One region of the Paenibacillus tritici genome, then DNA from elsewhere that is predicted to be linked to it. Evidence: a T-box and tRNA genes for the amino acid it is inferred to sense, from the RefSeq annotation. Region 1 holds a T-box; the other regions hold tRNA genes.
The links. The T-box of region 1 lies ahead of KDC22_RS26275 (valine--tRNA ligase). A T-box ahead of a tRNA ligase gene usually reads a tRNA of that ligase, here a tRNA-Val.

Region 1 (2,177 bases):
CATTCAGCTATTTGACGAAGCAGGGTCTGGAGCCGCTTGGCAACACTTACAAGGAGTATTTCGTGCAAAAAGGAGCTACGTCCAAATCGGAAGAAGTCTCCGCGTCCGCCTTCTCGATTATCGACGCCGGAAGCACATTTGCCGTTACGCTGGATGGTGCGCCGGGAACGGGCAGCAGCCAAGGCTACAATGTGGTTCACGTGATCTGGAGCGGGGAGTAGGCGATAGTCCGGCGGCTCCAAATCGTTCATTAGCGCAAGGAATGCTGTTAATGGCCTTCCTTTAGGGCGGTTTTTTGAAATGGGCGGTATAAGTCCAGCCGTTTGTGTATATGCTGGTTGACTAGGAATAATACTGAATGTATTATTGAACTAAGTAATAACTAGCATAAAGACTGGGAACGGGAAGAGTAGGCGGTCAGCCCTTCAGAGAGCGGAATTATAATTGGTGTGAATTTCCGCAGGATGCAGCCCCCGAAGTCGCCCCGGAGTTGCCCTTCTGAGCTTGTCTTCATGATGAAGACCGGTTAGGATGTGGCCGGACGCAGCCGTTATCTGCATAAGTGTCGCGCTAAGCTTTAAGGACCTGTAAGGGGACTTCAGGCAGGGTTTTATTTTTTATTGGCGCGAAACAAAGGTGGTACCGCGAAAGAATGGCCTTTCGTCCTTTGAGACGAAGGGCCTTTTTGTATTCAAATTTAAGCATGTACAGGTCTCACCCGTTAGTTCATCAACTCTAAATGGAGGGTTCACCATGGCTGATAACAACAATGCAGCAGCAGAACTGCCGAACCAGCAGAACGCCGCCGCGAATCACAAGCAGAGCGATATGCCGACTACATATGATCCGGGAGCGGCAGAGAAGAAATGGTATGCCTATTGGATGGAGAAGGGCTTCTTCGAAGCCGGCAAGCGGCCGGATGCAGAGCCTTACAGCATAGTGATTCCGCCGCCGAATGTAACAGGAATGCTTCATATCGGACACGCGCTGGATTTCACCCTTCAGGATGTACTGATCCGTACCAAACGGATGCAGGGATATGATACCCTGTGGCTGCCCGGAACGGACCATGCAGGGATCGCCACGCAGACCAAGGTTGAGCAGAAGCTGCGCCAGCAGGGAATCTCCCGCCATGATCTCGGACGCGAGAAGTTCCTGGAGCAGGTATGGGCCTGGAAGGATCAGTATGCCGAGACGATCCATGAGCAATGGGCCAAGATGGGCCTGTCCCTGGATTATTCCCGCGAACGGTTTACCTTTGACGAAGGCATGAAGAAGGCGGTCAGCAAGGTATTCGTAGAGCTGTATCAGAAGGGCCTGATCTATCGCGGCAAGCGGATTATTAACTGGGACCCGGCCGCCCGTACGGCTCTGTCGGACATCGAGGTTGAATATAAAGAAGTGAACGGACATCTGTACCATTTGCGTTATCCGCTTAAGGACGGCAGCGGCCACATCACGGTAGCTACCACCCGCCCCGAGACGATGCTGGGCGATACAGCGGTAGCGGTTCACCCTTCGGATGAGCGTTATAAGGATCTGATCGGCAAGACCCTGATCCTGCCCATAATCGGCCGGGAGATTCCGGTGATTGCAGATGAATATGTAGATAAGGACTTCGGCAGCGGTGCGGTTAAGATTACCCCGGCCCATGATCCGAACGACTTTGAGATGGGAGTCCGCCATAACCTTCCGCAGATCAATGTGATGGATGAAGGCGGAATAATGAATGAGGAGGCTGGTTCTTACCAGGGCATGGACCGCAGCGACTGCCGTAAGGCCATCGTAGCCGACCTCAAAGAGCAGGGCGTGCTGATCTCCATTGAGGATCACGTACATCAGGTAGGACACAGTGAGCGTTCCGGCGCTGTAGTAGAGCCTTATCTGTCTACCCAGTGGTTCGTCAAAATGCAGCCGCTCGCCGAAGCAGCGATCGCCGCACAGAAGGATGGAGACGGTGTTACCTTCGTGCCGGACCGCTTCGAGAAGACGTATCTGAACTGGGTTGAGAATGTCCGCGACTGGTGTATTTCCCGCCAGTTGTGGTGGGGCCACCGTATCCCGGCCTGGTACTCCGAATCTACCGGGGAGATCGTAGTTGCCCATGATAGAGAGGAAGCACGCAGAATCAGCGGGCTGTCTGATCTGAAGCAGGATGAGGATGTGCTGGATACCTG
Region 2 (2,177 bases), 750 kb from region 1:
GCTGTTCGCCCATTAAAGCGGTACGCGAGCTGGGTTCAGAACGTCGTGAGACAGTTCGGTCCCTATCTGTCGTGGGCGCAGGAAATTTGAGAGGAGCTGTCCTTAGTACGAGAGGACCGGGATGGACGTACCGCTGGTGCATCAGTTGTTCCGCCAGGAGCATGGCTGAGTAGCTACGTACGGACGGGATAAGCGCTGAAAGCATCTAAGCGTGAAGCCCCCCTCAAGATGAGATTTCCCAATTAGTAAGACCCCTTGAAGACGACGAGGTAGATAGGTTGGAGGTGGAAGTGCAGCAATGCATGGAGCTGACCAATACTAATCGGTCGAGGGCTTATCCAAATACACTAACACACAAATTCGTTTCGGATTCAGTTTTCAGGAATCAAATCCTGAAGCATTTACGCTGTAAATGCCCGTTTGGTGGCGATAGCGGAGGGGTTCCACGCGTACCCATCCCGAACACGACCGTTAAGCCCTCCAGCGCCGATGGTACTTGGACCGAAGGGTCCTGGGAGAGTAGGACGTTGCCAAGCGGACAATATTCCCTGATAGCTCAGTTGGTAGAGCACTCGACTGTTAATCGAGTTGTCACAGGTTCGAGTCCTGTTCGGGGAGCCATGCTCTCATAGCTCAGCAGGTAGAGTGCTTCCATGGTAAGGAAGAGGTCACCGGTTCGAATCCGGTTGAGAGCTCCACAAATTTACTAAGGCCCGTTGGTCAAGGGGTTAAGACACCTCCCTTTCACGGAGGTAACATGGGTTCGAATCCCATACGGGTCACCATTTTTATTGGGATGAGAATTCCCTGAGTTTCACCCTTAATGGTCACCATACATATGGAGGCTTAGCTCAGCTGGGAGAGCATCTGCCTTACAAGCAGAGGGTCGGGGGTTCGAACCCCTCAGCCTCCACCATAATGTTCTTGATATTTGAGGAAGATTGTGGGCATTATATAGGTATCTATTATAGGGGATTCGCCAAGTGGTAAGGCAACGGACTCTGACTCCGTCATCATAGGTTCGAATCCTATATCCCCTGCCAAATACGAGCCATTAGCTCAGTTGGTAGAGCACCTGACTTTTAATCAGGGTGTCGAAGGTTCGAGTCCTTCATGGCTCACTTGTAATTGATTTATGCGCGTGTGGCGGAATGGCAGACGCACCAGACTTAGGATCTGGCGTCGTAAGACGTGGGGGTTCAAGTCCCTTCACGCGCACCACTTATTGCGGACGTGGCTCAGCGGTAGAGCATCGCCTTGCCAAGGCGAGGGTCGCGGGTTCGATTCCCGTCGTCCGCTCCATTATGTATGCGCCCTTAGCTCAGCTGGATAGAGCGTTTGACTACGAATCAAAAGGCCGGGAGTTCGAATCTCTCAGGGCGCGCCATTATTACTTCATTGATTCAACAAAGTGTCCTTCAGATTCGAACGAGTTCGTTGGAGCATAAGCTTCGATAGCACAACTTCGCAATCGGATGCATAGCATCCGTATCTCTCAGGGCGCGCCATTTATACTTCATTGAATCATCGCTTCACTTGTATTAACGGGATGTAGCTCAGCTTGGTAGAGCACCTGGTTTGGGACCAGGGGGTCGCATGTTCAAATCGTGTCATCCCGATATTTCACCTTTGCGGGTGTAGTTCAATGGTAGAACTTCAGCCTTCCAAGCTGATAGCGTGGGTTCGATTCCCATCACCCGCTCCATATTAAATTTCATAGTTTCGGGATGTAGCTCAGCTTGGTAGAGCACCTGGTTTGGGACCAGGGGGTCGCATGTTCAAATCGTGTCATCCCGATCGAACAGCTATTGGCTGGCAATCAACTCTTACTGCGGTAAGAGTTTTTTGTTGCGCGATTAAAGGAACGTATGTTCCTTTAATCGTCTAAAAAAAAGACAACCTCGGCCGGGATGCCAATCCTTGCATAATAGCTCTGTAAAGATTCATCCTGCTCAATCGAGGTGCCGAATGATAGCAGCTTCACCGCGAATAGGTTAGCCTGCCGTTCCAGCTTACCTGGGGAGAAATAGGAATTCTCCTCAATAAAGAAGCGGTTGACCCCTTTATGCAGGCGGTCATGGGCCAGCTCATGCGCACACACAAAACGTTGCCACTCCAGAGGCAGCTGATTATGAATGACAATGAACCTTCTTCTTAACTTACGGTAGTATAAGCCC
Region 3 (2,177 bases), 490 kb from region 1:
AACCCCTTCGCCACAGTCGCCATATTAAGCTTTTTGAATGATATACCTTATAATTCTTATAAAAGAAATGGGGCGACCGATGGGTCTCGAACCCACGAATGCCGGAACCACAATCCGGTGCGTTAACCCCTTCGCCACGGTCGCCATATTAAACTTTTATAGAAAATTACTTGGCAGGGGCAGCAGGAATTGAACCCACACCAACGGTTTTGGAGACCGTTGTTCTACCTTTAAACTATGCCCCTAAAAATGGTGGAGGCTGATGGATTCGAACCACCGAACACGTACGTGAGCAGATTTACAGTCTGATGCGTTTGGCCACTTCGCTAAGCCTCCACGGGATGGTGCCGGCGAGAGGACTTGAACCCCCAACCTACTGATTACAAGTCAGTTGCTCTACCAATTGAGCTACACCGGCATATTAAGTTGTGTATGGTGGCGCGGGAGGGAATCGAACCCCCGACACAAGGATTTTCAGTCCTTTGCTCTACCGACTGAGCTACCGAGCCATATAAGTTATTTCATAAAGATAAAGATGGCGGAACCGACGGGATACTCTTCACTTCGTTACGAGATTGCGAAGTATTCCTTACGAAGCCTATGCTTCAACGAACCCAGGGAATTCTCATCCCTTAAGCCATTAAAATGGCGGAACCGACGGGATTCGAACCCGCGATCTCCTGCGTGACAGGCAGGCATGTTAGGCCAACTACACCACGGTTCCAAAACAATTGCGGGGGCAGGATTTGAACCTGCGGCCTTCGGGTTATGAGCCCGACGAGCTACCGGGCTGCTCCACCCCGCGTCATTGGTAAAAATCTATTCAGTTAAATCATAGATGGTGGAGGCTGAGGGGTTCGAACCCCCGACCCTCTGCTTGTAAGGCAGATGCTCTCCCAGCTGAGCTAAGCCTCCATGTATCAGTTCCAAAAAAATGGTGACTCGTATGGGATTCGAACCCATGTTACCTCCGTGAAAGGGAGGTGTCTTAACCCCTTGACCAACGAGCCATGCTGTGTAAAAAGTATTGCTACGGAGAGAGAGGGATTCGAACCCTCGAGACGCTTGTGGCGCCTACACGATTTCCAATCGTGCTCCTTCGGCCAAACTCGGACACCTCTCCATATGGCTCCCCGAACAGGACTCGAACCTGTGACAACTCGATTAACAGTCGAGTGCTCTACCAACTGAGCTATCAGGGAATATACATATCAGGCTTGATCGCCTGAAAACTGAATCCGAAACGAATTTGTGTATTAGTGTATTTGGATAAGCCCTCGACCGATTAGTATTGGTCAGCTCCATGCATTGCTGCACTTCCACCTCCAACCTATCTACCTCGTCGTCTTCAAGGGGTCTTACATACTGGGAAATCTCATCTTGAGGGGGGCTTCACGCTTAGATGCTTTCAGCGCTTATCCCGTCCGTACGTAGCTACTCAGCCATGCTCCTGGCGGAACAACTGATGCACCAGCGGTACGTCCATCCCGGTCCTCTCGTACTAAGGACAGCTCCTCTCAAATTTCCTGCGCCCACGACAGATAGGGACCGAACTGTCTCACGACGTTCTGAACCCAGCTCGCGTACCGCTTTAATGGGCGAACAGCCCAACCCTTGGGACCTACTTCAGCCCCAGGATGCGATGAGCCGACATCGAGGTGCCAAACCTCCCCGTCGATGTGGACTCTTGGGGGAGATAAGCCTGTTATCCCCAGGGTAGCTTTTATCCGTTGAGCGATGGCCCTTCCATGCGGTACCACCGGATCACTAAGTCCGACTTTCGTCCCTGCTCGACTTGTAGGTCTCGCAGTCAAGCTCCCTTATGCCTTTGCACTCTGCGAATGATTTCCAACCATTCTGAGGGAACCTTTGAACGCCTCCGTTACTCTTTAGGAGGCGACCGCCCCAGTCAAACTGCCCGCCTGACACGGTCCCCGTACCCGATAAGGGCACTAGGTTAGAACCTAGATACGATCAGGGTGGTATCCCAACGGCGCCTCCGCAGAAGCTTGCGCTCCTGCCTCAACGGCTCCCACCTATCCTGTACAGATCGTACCCAAATTCAATATCAAGCTGCAGTAAAGCTCCATGGGGTCTTTCCGTCTTGTCGCGGGTAACCTGCATCTTCACAGGTATTAAAATTTCACCGGATCTCTCGTTGAGACAGCGCCCAAGTC
Region 4 (2,177 bases), 2.6 Mb from region 1:
CGCATCCTGGGGCTGAAGTAGGTCCCAAGGGTTGGGCTGTTCGCCCATTAAAGCGGTACGCGAGCTGGGTTCAGAACGTCGTGAGACAGTTCGGTCCCTATCTGTCGTGGGCGCAGGAAATTTGAGAGGAGCTGTCCTTAGTACGAGAGGACCGGGATGGACGTACCGCTGGTGCATCAGTTGTTCCGCCAGGAGCATGGCTGAGTAGCTACGTACGGACGGGATAAGCGCTGAAAGCATCTAAGCGTGAAGCCCCCCTCAAGATGAGATTTCCCAGTATGTAAGACCCCTTGAAGACGACGAGGTAGATAGGTTGGAGGTGGAAGTGCAGCAATGCATGGAGCTGACCAATACTAATCGGTCGAGGGCTTATCCAAATACACTAATACACAAATTCGTTTCGGATTCAGTTTTCAGGAATCAAATCCTGAAGCATTTACGCTGTAAATGCCCGTTTGGTGGCGATAGCGGAGGGGTTCCACGCGTACCCATCCCGAACACGACCGTTAAGCCCTCCAGCGCCGATGGTACTTGGACCGAAGGGTCCTGGGAGAGTAGGACGCCGCCAAGCGGACCATCCACACACACTGTGGTATTTTTTTTGCCCTTATTGGTTACATATTCCCTGATAGCTCAGTTGGTAGAGCACTCGACTGTTAATCGAGTTGTCACAGGTTCGAGTCCTGTTCGGGGAGCCACCATGGAGAGGTGTCCGAGTTTGGCCGAAGGAGCACGATTGGAAATCGTGTAGGCGCCACAAGCGTCTCGAGGGTTCGAATCCCTCTCTCTCCGTAGCATTACTTTTGTACAAGCAATACTTTTCACATAACATGGCTCGTTGGTCAAGGGGTTAAGACACCTCCCTTTCACGGAGGTAACATGGGTTCGAATCCCATACGAGTCACCAATTTCTTCTTCGATGAATGGGATGAGAATTCCCTGGGTTCGTTGAAGCATAGGCATCGTTAGGAATACTTCGCAATCTCGTAACGGAGTGGAGAGTATCCCATACGAGTCATACATGGAGGCTTAGCTCAGCTGGGAGAGCATCTGCCTTACAAGCAGAGGGTCGGGGGTTCGAACCCCTCAGCCTCCACCATCTATGATTAACTGAATAGATCTTTACCAATGACGCGGGGTGGAGCAGCCCGGTAGCTCGTCGGGCTCATAACCCGAAGGCCGCAGGTTCAAATCCTGCCCCCGCAATTTATCCCCACAAAGTGAAGAGATGCTCTGTAGCATATTCCGAGTACTTTCCGGGGACCCCAAAGTGCCAAACATGGAACCGTGGTGTAGTTGGCCTAACATGCCTGCCTGTCACGCAGGAGATCGCGGGTTCGAATCCCGTCGGTTCCGCCATTTTTATGGTATTAAGATGTCAGGGTTTGAGCATCCTATATCTCGAAGTATAGAGTATCCACCCGATTCCGTAGTGTTCTGCTAATTATAATATTGGGGATTAGCCAAGCGGTAAGGCAACGGACTTTGACTCCGTCATTCATAGGTTCGATTCCTATATCCCCAGCCATCTATTTTTGATTGTTTTTCTCATGAGAGCCATTAGCTCAGTTGGTAGAGCACCTGACTTTTAATCAGGGTGTCGAAGGTTCGAGTCCTTCATGGCTCACCATTTTCTTGTAACGTGTGCGCGTGTGGCGGAATGGCAGACGCACCAGACTTAGGATCTGGCGTTTCACGACGTGGGGGTTCAAGTCCCTTCACGCGCACCATGTTTTTGCGGACGTGGCTCAGCGGTAGAGCATCGCCTTGCCAAGGCGAGGGTCGCGGGTTCGATTCCCGTCGTCCGCTCCATATAGATTTTGCGCCCTTAGCTCAGCTGGATAGAGCGTTTGACTACGAATCAAAAGGCCGGGAGTTCGAATCTCTCAGGGCGCGCCACTATTACTTCATTGAATTATCAAAGTGTCCTCAAGATTCGAACGAGTTCGTTGGAGCATTGTCTTCGATAGCACAACTTCGCAATCGGATGCGCAGCATCCGTATCTCTCAGGGCGCGCCATTATTACTTCATTGAATCATCGCTTCACTTGTATTAACGGGATGTAGCTCAGCTTGGTAGAGCACCTGGTTTGGGACCAGGGGGTCGCATGTTCAAATCGTGTCATCCCGATATTTCACCTTTGCGGGTGTAGTTCAATGGTAGAACTTCAGCCTTC

Region 2: it encodes a tRNA-Val, which carries the amino acid that the T-box ahead of KDC22_RS26275 (valine--tRNA ligase) is inferred to sense. The anticodon was not compared.
Region 3: it encodes a tRNA-Val, which carries the amino acid that the T-box ahead of KDC22_RS26275 (valine--tRNA ligase) is inferred to sense. The anticodon was not compared.
Region 4: it encodes a tRNA-Val, which carries the amino acid that the T-box ahead of KDC22_RS26275 (valine--tRNA ligase) is inferred to sense. The anticodon was not compared.

The regions. Positions count from the first base shown of each region.
Region 1 is NZ_CP073365.1:6,124,642-6,126,818, reverse strand. Features, by position in the region: gene KDC22_RS26280 (stalk domain-containing protein) at 1-221, shown strand, start outside; T-box leader at 388-671, shown strand; gene KDC22_RS26275 (valine--tRNA ligase) at 829-2,177, shown strand, end outside.
Region 2 is NZ_CP073365.1:6,871,343-6,873,519, reverse strand. Features, by position in the region: rRNA gene KDC22_RS29525 (23S ribosomal RNA) at 1-342, shown strand, start outside; rRNA gene rrf (5S ribosomal RNA) at 420-536, shown strand; tRNA gene KDC22_RS29515 (tRNA-Asn) at 546-621, shown strand; tRNA gene KDC22_RS29510 (tRNA-Thr) at 623-698, shown strand; tRNA gene KDC22_RS29505 (tRNA-Glu) at 711-785, shown strand; tRNA gene KDC22_RS29500 (tRNA-Val) at 841-916, shown strand; tRNA gene KDC22_RS29495 (tRNA-Gln) at 970-1,043, shown strand; tRNA gene KDC22_RS29490 (tRNA-Lys) at 1,049-1,121, shown strand; tRNA gene KDC22_RS29485 (tRNA-Leu) at 1,138-1,221, shown strand; tRNA gene KDC22_RS29480 (tRNA-Gly) at 1,228-1,302, shown strand; tRNA gene KDC22_RS29475 (tRNA-Arg) at 1,311-1,387, shown strand; tRNA gene KDC22_RS29470 (tRNA-Pro) at 1,546-1,619, shown strand; tRNA gene KDC22_RS29465 (tRNA-Gly) at 1,632-1,705, shown strand; tRNA gene KDC22_RS29460 (tRNA-Pro) at 1,724-1,797, shown strand; gene KDC22_RS29455 (ImmA/IrrE family metallo-endopeptidase) at 1,877-2,177, opposite strand, start outside.
Region 3 is NZ_CP073365.1:6,612,378-6,614,554, forward strand. Features, by position in the region: tRNA gene KDC22_RS28360 (tRNA-His) at 1-20, opposite strand, end outside; tRNA gene KDC22_RS28365 (tRNA-His) at 69-144, opposite strand; tRNA gene KDC22_RS28370 (tRNA-Trp) at 172-245, opposite strand; tRNA gene KDC22_RS28375 (tRNA-Tyr) at 251-336, opposite strand; tRNA gene KDC22_RS28380 (tRNA-Thr) at 343-418, opposite strand; tRNA gene KDC22_RS28385 (tRNA-Phe) at 434-509, opposite strand; tRNA gene KDC22_RS28390 (tRNA-Asp) at 647-724, opposite strand; tRNA gene KDC22_RS28395 (tRNA-Met) at 732-805, opposite strand; tRNA gene KDC22_RS28400 (tRNA-Val) at 840-915, opposite strand; tRNA gene KDC22_RS28405 (tRNA-Glu) at 936-1,010, opposite strand; tRNA gene KDC22_RS28410 (tRNA-Ser) at 1,034-1,123, opposite strand; tRNA gene KDC22_RS28415 (tRNA-Asn) at 1,127-1,202, opposite strand; rRNA gene KDC22_RS28420 (23S ribosomal RNA) at 1,266-2,177, opposite strand, start outside.
Region 4 is NZ_CP073365.1:983,118-985,294, forward strand. Features, by position in the region: rRNA gene KDC22_RS04150 (23S ribosomal RNA) at 1-377, shown strand, start outside; rRNA gene rrf (5S ribosomal RNA) at 455-571, shown strand; tRNA gene KDC22_RS04160 (tRNA-Asn) at 623-698, shown strand; tRNA gene KDC22_RS04165 (tRNA-Ser) at 703-792, shown strand; tRNA gene KDC22_RS04170 (tRNA-Glu) at 833-907, shown strand; tRNA gene KDC22_RS04175 (tRNA-Val) at 1,024-1,099, shown strand; tRNA gene KDC22_RS04180 (tRNA-Met) at 1,133-1,206, shown strand; tRNA gene KDC22_RS04185 (tRNA-Asp) at 1,282-1,359, shown strand; tRNA gene KDC22_RS04190 (tRNA-Gln) at 1,454-1,528, shown strand; tRNA gene KDC22_RS04195 (tRNA-Lys) at 1,555-1,630, shown strand; tRNA gene KDC22_RS04200 (tRNA-Leu) at 1,647-1,730, shown strand; tRNA gene KDC22_RS04205 (tRNA-Gly) at 1,738-1,812, shown strand; tRNA gene KDC22_RS04210 (tRNA-Arg) at 1,823-1,899, shown strand; tRNA gene KDC22_RS04215 (tRNA-Pro) at 2,058-2,131, shown strand; tRNA gene KDC22_RS04220 (tRNA-Gly) at 2,144-2,177, shown strand, end outside.